4 regions of the Desulfovibrio biadhensis genome follow, and region 1 is predicted to be linked to each of the others. Evidence: predicted binding sites of a transcription regulator. Region 1 holds the regulator's gene; each other region holds the start of a gene.

Region 1 (2,201 bases):
GCAACTGCCCGGAGGTGATGACGACCTCTGCTTTGTGCCGAAATTTGTCAACGAGCATAGTCACGTTCACTTCAGTGATCTGCTCCTGGTTGCTCAAAAATTTCAGTATTTTCTCAAAACGTCTGCGAGCATACTTCTTAAGATGCTCAGACGGTTCGAATTGTTTGAAGAAAAAGTTGATGTTCATACTATATCCTCCTTGGTCTCATAATCTCGCTACCTGTGGATGGCGGACTTAAAAGGCTTCCTTGCGCTTGGAAGACGACTCGATATTCAAAGCGGTTCGGTATTTTGCAACGGTACGGCGGGCAATGTTGACCTGCAGCTTGTCTTTGAGGATTTCGGCAATGCGTTCGTCGCTCAAAGGTTTTTTGGGGTTTTCTTCCCCTATGAGCTGCTTGATGGTGGCCTTGACACTTTCAGAACCCACCTGGCTGCCATCATCCATCCCCAGTCCACTGTTAAAGAAAAACTTGAGCTCGAAAATACCATGGGGAGTAGCCACGTACTTGCTTGTCGTGATCCGGCTCACCGTGGATTCGTGCATGCCAATGTCCTCGGCAACATCTTTAAGTATCAGAGGCTTGAGCCGGGTGACGCCTTGTTCAAAGAACTCACGCTGATACTTTACTATGCTCTCTGTTACTTTATAAAGCGTCCGCTGGCGCTGATAAAGGCTTTTCATCAGCCACATGGCGGAACGCATTTTTTCCTGCATGTAGTCCTTGTCTTTGGAAGGACCTTGCAAGTTGTCCATATAATAAGAATTAAGCTGGAGCTTTGGCAGTCCGTCTTCATTGAGAAGGATATGGAAATCGTCGCCAAATCTATATACGTACACATCCGGGCTTACGTAAAACGGTTCACCAGTGCCAAAGCTCGCCCCTGGCATGGGATTGAGCTGTTGCAACTGTTCCAGATAATTTTTTATGTCCTCCATGCTGATTTTAAACTTACGGCACAGAGGTTTGTAGCGCTTTTTTTCCAGATCTTCGAGATGTTCTTTAACCAACTCCACAAGAACGGGATCATCATCCATACCGAAGGAATGGAGTTGTACCAAAAGGCATTCCTGAGGGGTGCGTGCGGCAACACCTACAGGATCAAAAGTTTGCATCTCAAGGATGACTTTTTCCACAACTTCGGGATCGGCGTTCGACATTGCCGCAATATCTTCCGCAGAGGCCTGAAGATACCCGTTTGTGTCCAGGTTCCCGATGACAACTTCGCCGATTTCTTTCTCTTTTTCACTCAGATCAGAAAGCCGTAATTGCCACTCGAGATGACCGTCAAGGGAGGGTCTTACTGCGTAGCGTCCTTCAAGGGAAAGCTGATCTTCAGGAGATTCCGACTCACGCATTTGCATTTGACGGGAGCTACTTGAAAATTCTCCAAGGTAGTCTTCCCAGTCGGCATTGCGGATGATTTCTTCCTGGCTGGACGACGGCGCATCTGGACGAATCTCTTCCGAAACGGCCTTCTCTCTCCCCTCGTCCTCGTAATGTTCTTCGAGGAAAGGGTTTTCCATCAGCTCTTGTTGCACTGTGTCCAACAATTCGAGACGGGAAAGTTGCAGCAGCTTGATCGCCTGCTGCAACTGGGGCGTCATGACGAGTTGCTGTGTGAGCTTGAGCTGTTGTCTGAGTTCGAGAGCCATAGGCAAATGCCGTTTTCGGCGAGTATAAGGGTTAAACCAACAAAAACCGCCCTATTCCGCCCCCCAACGGTTTTGCGCTGAAGGCGGCTTCATGCAACGAACGGGCCTCAAAGTCAAATCCCTGTTTCGCCCAGTACATGCGATTTGGTGTAACAACTTATGTGCCATATCCGGCCCATGCTTGCAACACGCATCACATGTTCCCCGAAGCGGAACAGATACAAAAAGATTAAAAATATAAGCTGATTAGAAAAGAAACACCGTTCCAGATGGTGGAGCAACAATATTCGGCATCAGAGACTGAAGCCTTCGCCCAGGTATACTCTACGGGCTCGGTCATCCGCCACAATGGCTTCCGGAGCACCGTCCAATATCACCCTTCCTTCAAACACCAGTGAAGCTCTGTCACAAATATTGAGAGTTTCTCGCACATTATGGTCTGAAATCAAAACACCTATGCCCTTCTCACGCAGCCCACCTATAATCATTTGAATATCATCTACAGCCAAAGGGTCGATTCCGGCAAATGGTTCATCCAGCAGCA
Region 2 (2,201 bases), 1.1 Mb from region 1:
CAACGCGATAAGCCCAATCAAAACAACGAATGTTTTGGAGACTTCCTGCGATTTCGCGACATTGCCCTCTTTGCGGGCTTTGTCTATCCGTTTTTGGGTAGGATCTTCAGTTCTACTCGGATCATTCTGCGGCATCTTGCAGACCCTCGTGCGGTTATGACGCTGCGTTCAGCAAAAAGCTGAAGATTTCGTCGAATCGTAGAATAAAATCCCTGATATACATGGCCAGCAAAGTGAACACGATGCCCAGAAAGAAAAAGCCGACGCTGATCTTGATGGGAAAGCCCAACATGAGGATGTTCATTTGCGGGGCGGCGCGGCCTATAAGCGCCAGGGCCAGGTCCACCATGAACAACGCCGCCATGACCGGTGCGGCGATGCGCACGGCCAAAACAAACATCTCGCTGGAAAAATCCATCACGTTGTCCACCAACGCCTGACTCAGCATCAGCCCTCCTGGAGGCACAAACTTGAAAGACAGCGTAAGAGCTTGCAGCAAGTACAGATGCCCGTTCAGTGAAAGGAAGGTCAGCATCGCTATCATGTAGAGAAATTGCGCCGTCACGGCCTGCGACGTGCCTGTGTCAGGGTCGACAATGTTGACCATGGCAAAGCCCATCTGAAAACCGATTATCTGACCACCGGTGCTCACGGCTGCAAAGATGAAGTTTACCACCAGCCCCAGCACCAGCCCCAACACCAGTTCGCTCAGAATCATCACCATCACGGCCAGGACATTGGCGGGCATCATGGAGCCGGGAAACGACAACCGCGGGAACAGGGCCAGCGTAAGCATAATGCACAGTGCGGCTTTTACTGTTCTGGGAATGGCGCTGCCCCCGAAAAATGGCAGGAGAAAAAAGATAAGACTCACCCGGAGAAGGGTGAGCAGAAAGCTCAAAAAATATGTGGGGTCAAAATTGAACAGCTCCATGCCCCGCGAAAAGCAATATGCGGGCCAATTGATGCGGTGCAGCCAAGGGCGGGGTACGGGCAGTGCGGGAACAAAAAAAGAAGCGGAGCGGGGAGAAAAACTCGTCAGGATTCCGACTTGAGGATCATCTCTATGACCTTTTCTTCACCCAAGGGGCGCGCATACATATACCCCTGGCCGAACTCGCATCCCAGGTCGACAAGATAGTCACGCTGCGAATTCTTTTCCACCCCTTCTGCAATGACCTTCAAATTCAGGGTATGGGCAAGATTCACAATGGCTTTGACAATGGCCTTGTTTTCTTCCCTTTGGTCAAGAGAGCGTATGAAGCTGATGTCCACCTTCAAAGCATCCAGCGGAAAACGCTGCAAATAACTCATGGAAGAGTACCCGGTGCCAAAATCGTCTATGCTGATGCCCACGCCGGCGTTCTTCAGCTTGGTCAGACGCTCCACGGCATAGGCCGCATTTTCCATGATCGCGGTTTCCGTTATTTCAAGCCGCAGGATTTCAGGCGGAATTTGCGATTCGTCCAGGGCCCGTTTCACCAGGTCCAACAGATCAGGCTGTGAGAACTGCTTGCCGGAAATGTTGACGGACAAAAACAGGCCATTGGCATCGGGCATGGCCCTGCGCCATGCCGCCATGGTCATGCAGGCGCGTTGCAGCACCCAACGCCCAATCGGCAGAATAAGCCCCGTCTCCTCGGCCATGGGAATGAAATCCATTGGAGAAATCAACCCCTTTTTGGGGTGCAGCCAGCGCAGCAACGCCTCGAAACCGCGCAGGTTGCCATCTTCCAGGGAGACGATGGGCTGATACTCCAGATAAAATTCGTTGTTGGTGATGGCCTTGCGCAGATCCGTTTCCATGAACATCTGCTGTATGGCTTCATCCAACATGCGCGAATTGAATATCTTCAGCTTGTCCCGGCCACCGGTTTTGGCCCGGTGCATGGCGATATTCGCATTCTGCAAGAGCTCTTCGGGCTGCTTGTTGTCCTGCGGTGAAAGCACAACCCCGACACTGCAGGTGAGCTTCACTTCATACCCGTCTATGATCAAGGGATCGATAAACAGGTCACGGACTCTGCGCACGGTATTGACGCCTTCCCTGGGCGAGACCAATTCCTCCATCAACAGAACGAACTCATCCCCCCCGTAGCGGGAAACCGTGTCCAGCCCGCGAACGCAGGTCTTCAGTTCTTCGGCCACACGGAGCAGCACCTTGTCGCCAAAGGCGTGCCCCATGCTGTCGTTGATGACCT
Region 3 (2,201 bases), 2.5 Mb from region 1:
GTGGGCAGCAAGGGGGAAGTCCACCTTGCCGCACGCTATCTTGAAGCCGGCGGCCCAGCCGTGGACTGCATCGGCAAGACCGGCCTCCCAGAACTTGCAGCGGTGCTGTCCTTGTGCAAAGGGCTCGTGAGCAATGACACGGGCACCATGCACCTGGCCGCCGGGCTGGGGCGCCCTGTCGTGGCCATATTCCTTGCCACTGCGCAGCCCTGGGATACCGGCCCATATCAGGAGGGCGACGTCTCCCTGGAACCGGACCTGCCCTGCCATCCCTGCGAATTCGGCCAACCGTGCCCGAACAGCGAGGCATGCCGGCAAACCATTCCCCCTGCGACCGTGCTCGCACTCACCCGTTACAGACTTGGCCTGACGAAAGCCCCCTCCCTGCAGGACATGCCTGGCGCGCGTGTCTGGCAAAGTCTTCGAGAAACCGACGGCCTGGGCTTCATGGATTTGCATTGCCTGTCCGACCATGAAACGACCGACCGCGTACAATGGGTGCGGCTGCAACGCCACATCTACCGTCATTTTCTTGAGCAGCAGGCAGTGCCCGCCGGCGATACGCCCCCTTCTCTTTCCGCCACGCCCCTGGCGGAAGCCCAGCGCACCCTTTCCGCCTGTGCGCAATTGCTTTTGCTCATGCGCCAGCAGGGAGTGCTTTTGCAGCAAGCCCCCCGCGAAGCGCTGAAGCACAAGTTTATCGCCACATGGCAACGCCTGCAGGCGCAACTCGGCCAGAGCCCCCTGTTCAATGTTTTGTCCTACCTCTTTGCCGTGGAGTCACAGGAAGCAGGGCGCGACATGCAAAACGTATTGCGCTTCATCGAGCGCTATCAAAGTCTTATCGAGCAATGGCAACGCTTGCTCAACGCCTGACACCTTTTCTGCCCCCCCTTTGGCTCACCCTTTGGCACGCTTATTGTATCACTGCTTGCACAATCATTTTGTATGGAAAAAATTGCCTGCAACAATACAATGCCAAGGGAGAATGTATCATGATCGTAGTCGACGGTGTGAAAAGTGGACTGCAAGTCAACAATTTCGGGAACCTGGAAGAGCTGCTGGTCAAGGTGGCCGAGGACAACAACCTGGAAGAACGCATCGTGACCGATGTGCTGGTCAACGACGAGAGTTTTAGCGAAATTTACCCGCACCAGGCTGAAGACATCGACACCGATGAAATTCAAAAGGTTGAAATCATTTCCGTTCCTGTCCAGGAAATGGCCATCGACATCACCGAGGAGCTGGTCAAGGTCGTAAACATCATGGACCACGGCGGCAAGCGCGTCGCCGATCTGTTCCGTCAAGCGGATGACGCCGAAGCCCTCGAAGTCTACCAGGACCTGCTGGATGTCATCCGGGATTTCATGGGGACGATCAGCGTTTTGCGTCACGAGTTCAGCCTCGATGACAACAAGGACTTCAACGATGCAGTCAACGACATTTCCGAGCTCTTCACAGAAATGAGCGATGTCATGGAAAACGAGGACTGGATTCTTTTGGCCGATATTCTTGAATACGAATTCGCGCCATCCATCGAGCGTTGGAAAAAGGTCGTCAACCACCTGCGCACGGATATCCAGGCCATGGCCGCCTAGGAGAACGCCAGTGATGCCCGCACCACATGAAACGCAAGCAATGTTGGAAGAAGCTCTCCGCCTCGGGGATTTGGAATTGCAACTTCTCCAGGCAGGTGAAGTTGACGAGGCAGGAGCCAAAGCTCAACAAAGGGGCGATCTGATCAAAAAAGCCCTGAAGGATGAGCATGGCAACAATGCCGGCGTTGAACTCCCCTTGCTGCAAGACAAGCTCGAACAGCTCATGTCCTTGCAAGGGCGCCTTACCACCGAAGCACGCAAACTGCATGAAAGTGTGCGTAGCGAACTGCTCCGCACAAAGCAGGAAGGCGTCCGCCATGCAGGCTACGGTCAAACCACGCGGCGCAACCGGGCTTTCTCACTGCACAAACGCGGCTAACCCTCGGCATCAAGGCAATTTCAGCCGCCCCCCCCGCCCTGCATTGGAATGCAGGCGCGGGGCGGCGGCATTTGCTTGCGCTCCCTTGGCTGGGAACGCTATATTGACGCATGGCCGCGCTTACTTCCCTCCCTCACATGTCAGTACACATTTCTGACGCCTTTGCCGGATCGCGTCTTGACCAGGCATTGTCGCTGCTGCTCCCGGACATGGGACTCAGGGGG
Region 4 (2,201 bases), 2.4 Mb from region 1:
CCGCGATCGGCCAGGTCCACACCTTCGTACAGGCGCTGGGCCGTGCTCATGGTCTTTTTGGCGGAATATCCCAGACGCTGGCTGGCTGCCTGCTGCAATGTAGACGTGATGAAAGGGGGCGGCGGTGTTTTTGAGCGTTCCTTTTCCTTCACCTCATCGACAATGAACTCAGCTTCCTTGACACGGGCTTCGAGCTCCAGTGCCTGCTCTTCACTGCCAACATGCGCCTTTTTGCCGCCTATCTTGGCAAGGTCCGAGAGAAACTGAGGCGGCTCCTTGCCTTCAAGCATTACTTTAAAAACCCAGTATTCCTCTGGCGTGAAGGCTTGGCGTTCACGTTCCCGCTCCACCACTATGCGCAGAGCGACACTTTGCACGCGCCCTGCAGAGATACCGCGTTTGACCTTGCTCCAAAGCAGGGGAGAAATCTTGTAACCGACAAGGCGGTCCAGAATACGCCGGGCCTGTTGGGAATCGAAAAGTTTTTCGTCCAGGTCGCGGGGGTGGTTCAAAGCCTCGCGTACGGCCTTGGCTGTGATTTCGTTGAACTGAATGCGCTTGACGTTGGCGTTCATGCTCTTGATGAGTTCGGCAACGTGCCAGGCAATGGCCTCACCCTCCCTATCCGGGTCAGGGGCAAGGTATACAATGTCTGCAGTCTTGGCAGCGCTCTTCAGCTTGGACACAACTTTCTGCTTGCCCTCAATAACCTGGTACTGGGGCGTAAAGTCCTGGTCCTCGTCCACTCCAAGGGCATTAGGCGGGAGGTCGCGTACATGGCCTACGCTGGCCTCCACGACATAATCCTTGCCCAGAAATTTTTTGATGGTGCGCACCTTGGCGGGCGACTCAACGATGATCAAATCTTTCGGCATGATTGGGCGTCCTATAAACACACTATAGCTCTCTGGCAAGGGGGGGCAGACGCCATACGAGCAAGTCCAGTGCTTGATAGCACTCGATTGCTCTGTCGTTAACACGCTAAAATAATATACTTAATTGCTGCGGGTGACGGGTTTTCGTCGCTTGGGAGGCTCTCAGGATTATTTTTTTCGTTAAAAATACATCTAACCACCTTTTATTCAATATGAAAATAAGCATGGCACAACCACTGCAAAACACTCTGCGAAAACTTCAATCTATTTCAAGGGCAGAGGAATTCGCAGAATGGCTTCAACACCTTATAAGCATCAGGTGGCGGCAGGCAGCAGATTAGGGCTGCTTGTCATTCTGTGTTTCTTCAGCCTGATTTGTGATGTTTCATTACTTTTCGCCAGCAAGGGAGCAGGGCAAATGTCCCAGATTACCCCCCAGCAGAGTGAACCGGCCGCAGTTAATAACAAAGAGCAGAATACACGAGTGAAGCAACTGGTGCTGCTGGGGCAGAAGCGTGCGCAGCACGGCAGAGCCAAGGACCCTTTGTTGCGTGAAAATACGGATGCCTTCAGTTCCCTTCTGGAAAAAAGACAGAATGCAGTATCCACCCCCAATGTTGCCAGAAAGGATGAATCGGAAGGTCTGCTGCACAGTTTCGGTTTGGAAGACGAAGCTAATGAACTTAAGCGCAAGGCCTTTTCTTTGCTGGTGCAATTGGGGTTTGTAGAAAGCGGAAAAACCAACGAACTGCGTCAGCGTATTACACATGAAACACGGCAAGCTGTGATGCAGCCTGTTGCACATGTAGAACCACAAAAAGATGACGAGAAGACTGCTCCTGCCTCCGTCGCGCAAAAGGACGCGGGTGCAGACAATATTGCCGCAAAGCCCCTTAATGACGATAAGGCGCAGGTATCGAGCAAAGTAGATAAAGATGTATTGCAAGAGGTTGCATCGAAATCCGCAACACCTGTCACGGACGCCACCAACAAGAGTGAGCCCATTAAAGTAAAGGATGAAGAACAGGTAGCGACTGCAAAAGAAACAGCGCCCTCGCCCGTAACTGAAGATAAACCCCGGACAAAATTGCTGAGCGATGCAACGCATTTGCTGCGTGTGCCTGTAAACGCAGAAACGAGGCGTTCCGTAGCCATCGATATGATGGCTGAGAAAAAGGCCCGGGAGATATTGACTGCGGAAGCCAAGGAATCCTTGCTTCCCGTGACTGGCGAACTCTCTGCAGTATTCGAGTCCGGTAAGGACGGCATCGCCGCCATTGGCTATGATCGCAGGGGGGGAACGTCCTACGGCAAATACCAGATTGC

Evidence for each region. Region 1 encodes sigma-54, which starts transcription at its own class of promoters, with help from an activator protein. Its sites were predicted from a motif close to CTGGCACGGNNNNTGCTT; they were not measured.
Region 2: the regulator sigma-54 is predicted to act here: its motif matches at 945-962, upstream of fliR (flagellar biosynthetic protein FliR).
Region 3: the regulator sigma-54 is predicted to act here: its motif matches at 873-890, upstream of ACZ5EH_RS08325 (DUF8043 domain-containing protein).
Region 4: the regulator sigma-54 is predicted to act here: its motif matches at 1,100-1,117, upstream of ACZ5EH_RS06835 (VgrG-related protein).

Annotation. Positions count from the first base shown of each region.
Region 1 covers NZ_AP042477.1:4,379,812-4,382,012, forward strand. Annotated here, with positions in the region: gene hpf (ribosome hibernation-promoting factor, HPF/YfiA family) at 1-187, opposite strand, end outside; gene rpoN (RNA polymerase factor sigma-54) at 236-1,657, opposite strand; gene lptB (LPS export ABC transporter ATP-binding protein) at 1,951-2,201, opposite strand, start outside.
Region 2 covers NZ_AP042477.1:301,976-304,176, forward strand. Annotated here, with positions in the region: gene flhB (flagellar biosynthesis protein FlhB) at 1-135, opposite strand, end outside; gene fliR (flagellar biosynthetic protein FliR) at 155-934, opposite strand; gene ACZ5EH_RS01295 (two-component system response regulator) at 1,039-2,201, opposite strand, start outside.
Region 3 covers NZ_AP042477.1:1,909,915-1,912,115, reverse strand. Annotated here, with positions in the region: partial or broken gene ACZ5EH_RS08330 (glycosyltransferase family 9 protein) at 1-264, shown strand, start outside; gene ACZ5EH_RS08325 (DUF8043 domain-containing protein) at 996-1,598, shown strand; gene ACZ5EH_RS08320 (hypothetical protein) at 1,612-1,977, shown strand; gene ACZ5EH_RS08315 (pseudouridine synthase) at 2,088-2,201, shown strand, end outside.
Region 4 covers NZ_AP042477.1:1,553,946-1,556,146, forward strand. Annotated here, with positions in the region: partial or broken gene topA (type I DNA topoisomerase) at 1-875, opposite strand, end outside; gene ACZ5EH_RS06835 (VgrG-related protein) at 1,168-2,201, shown strand, end outside.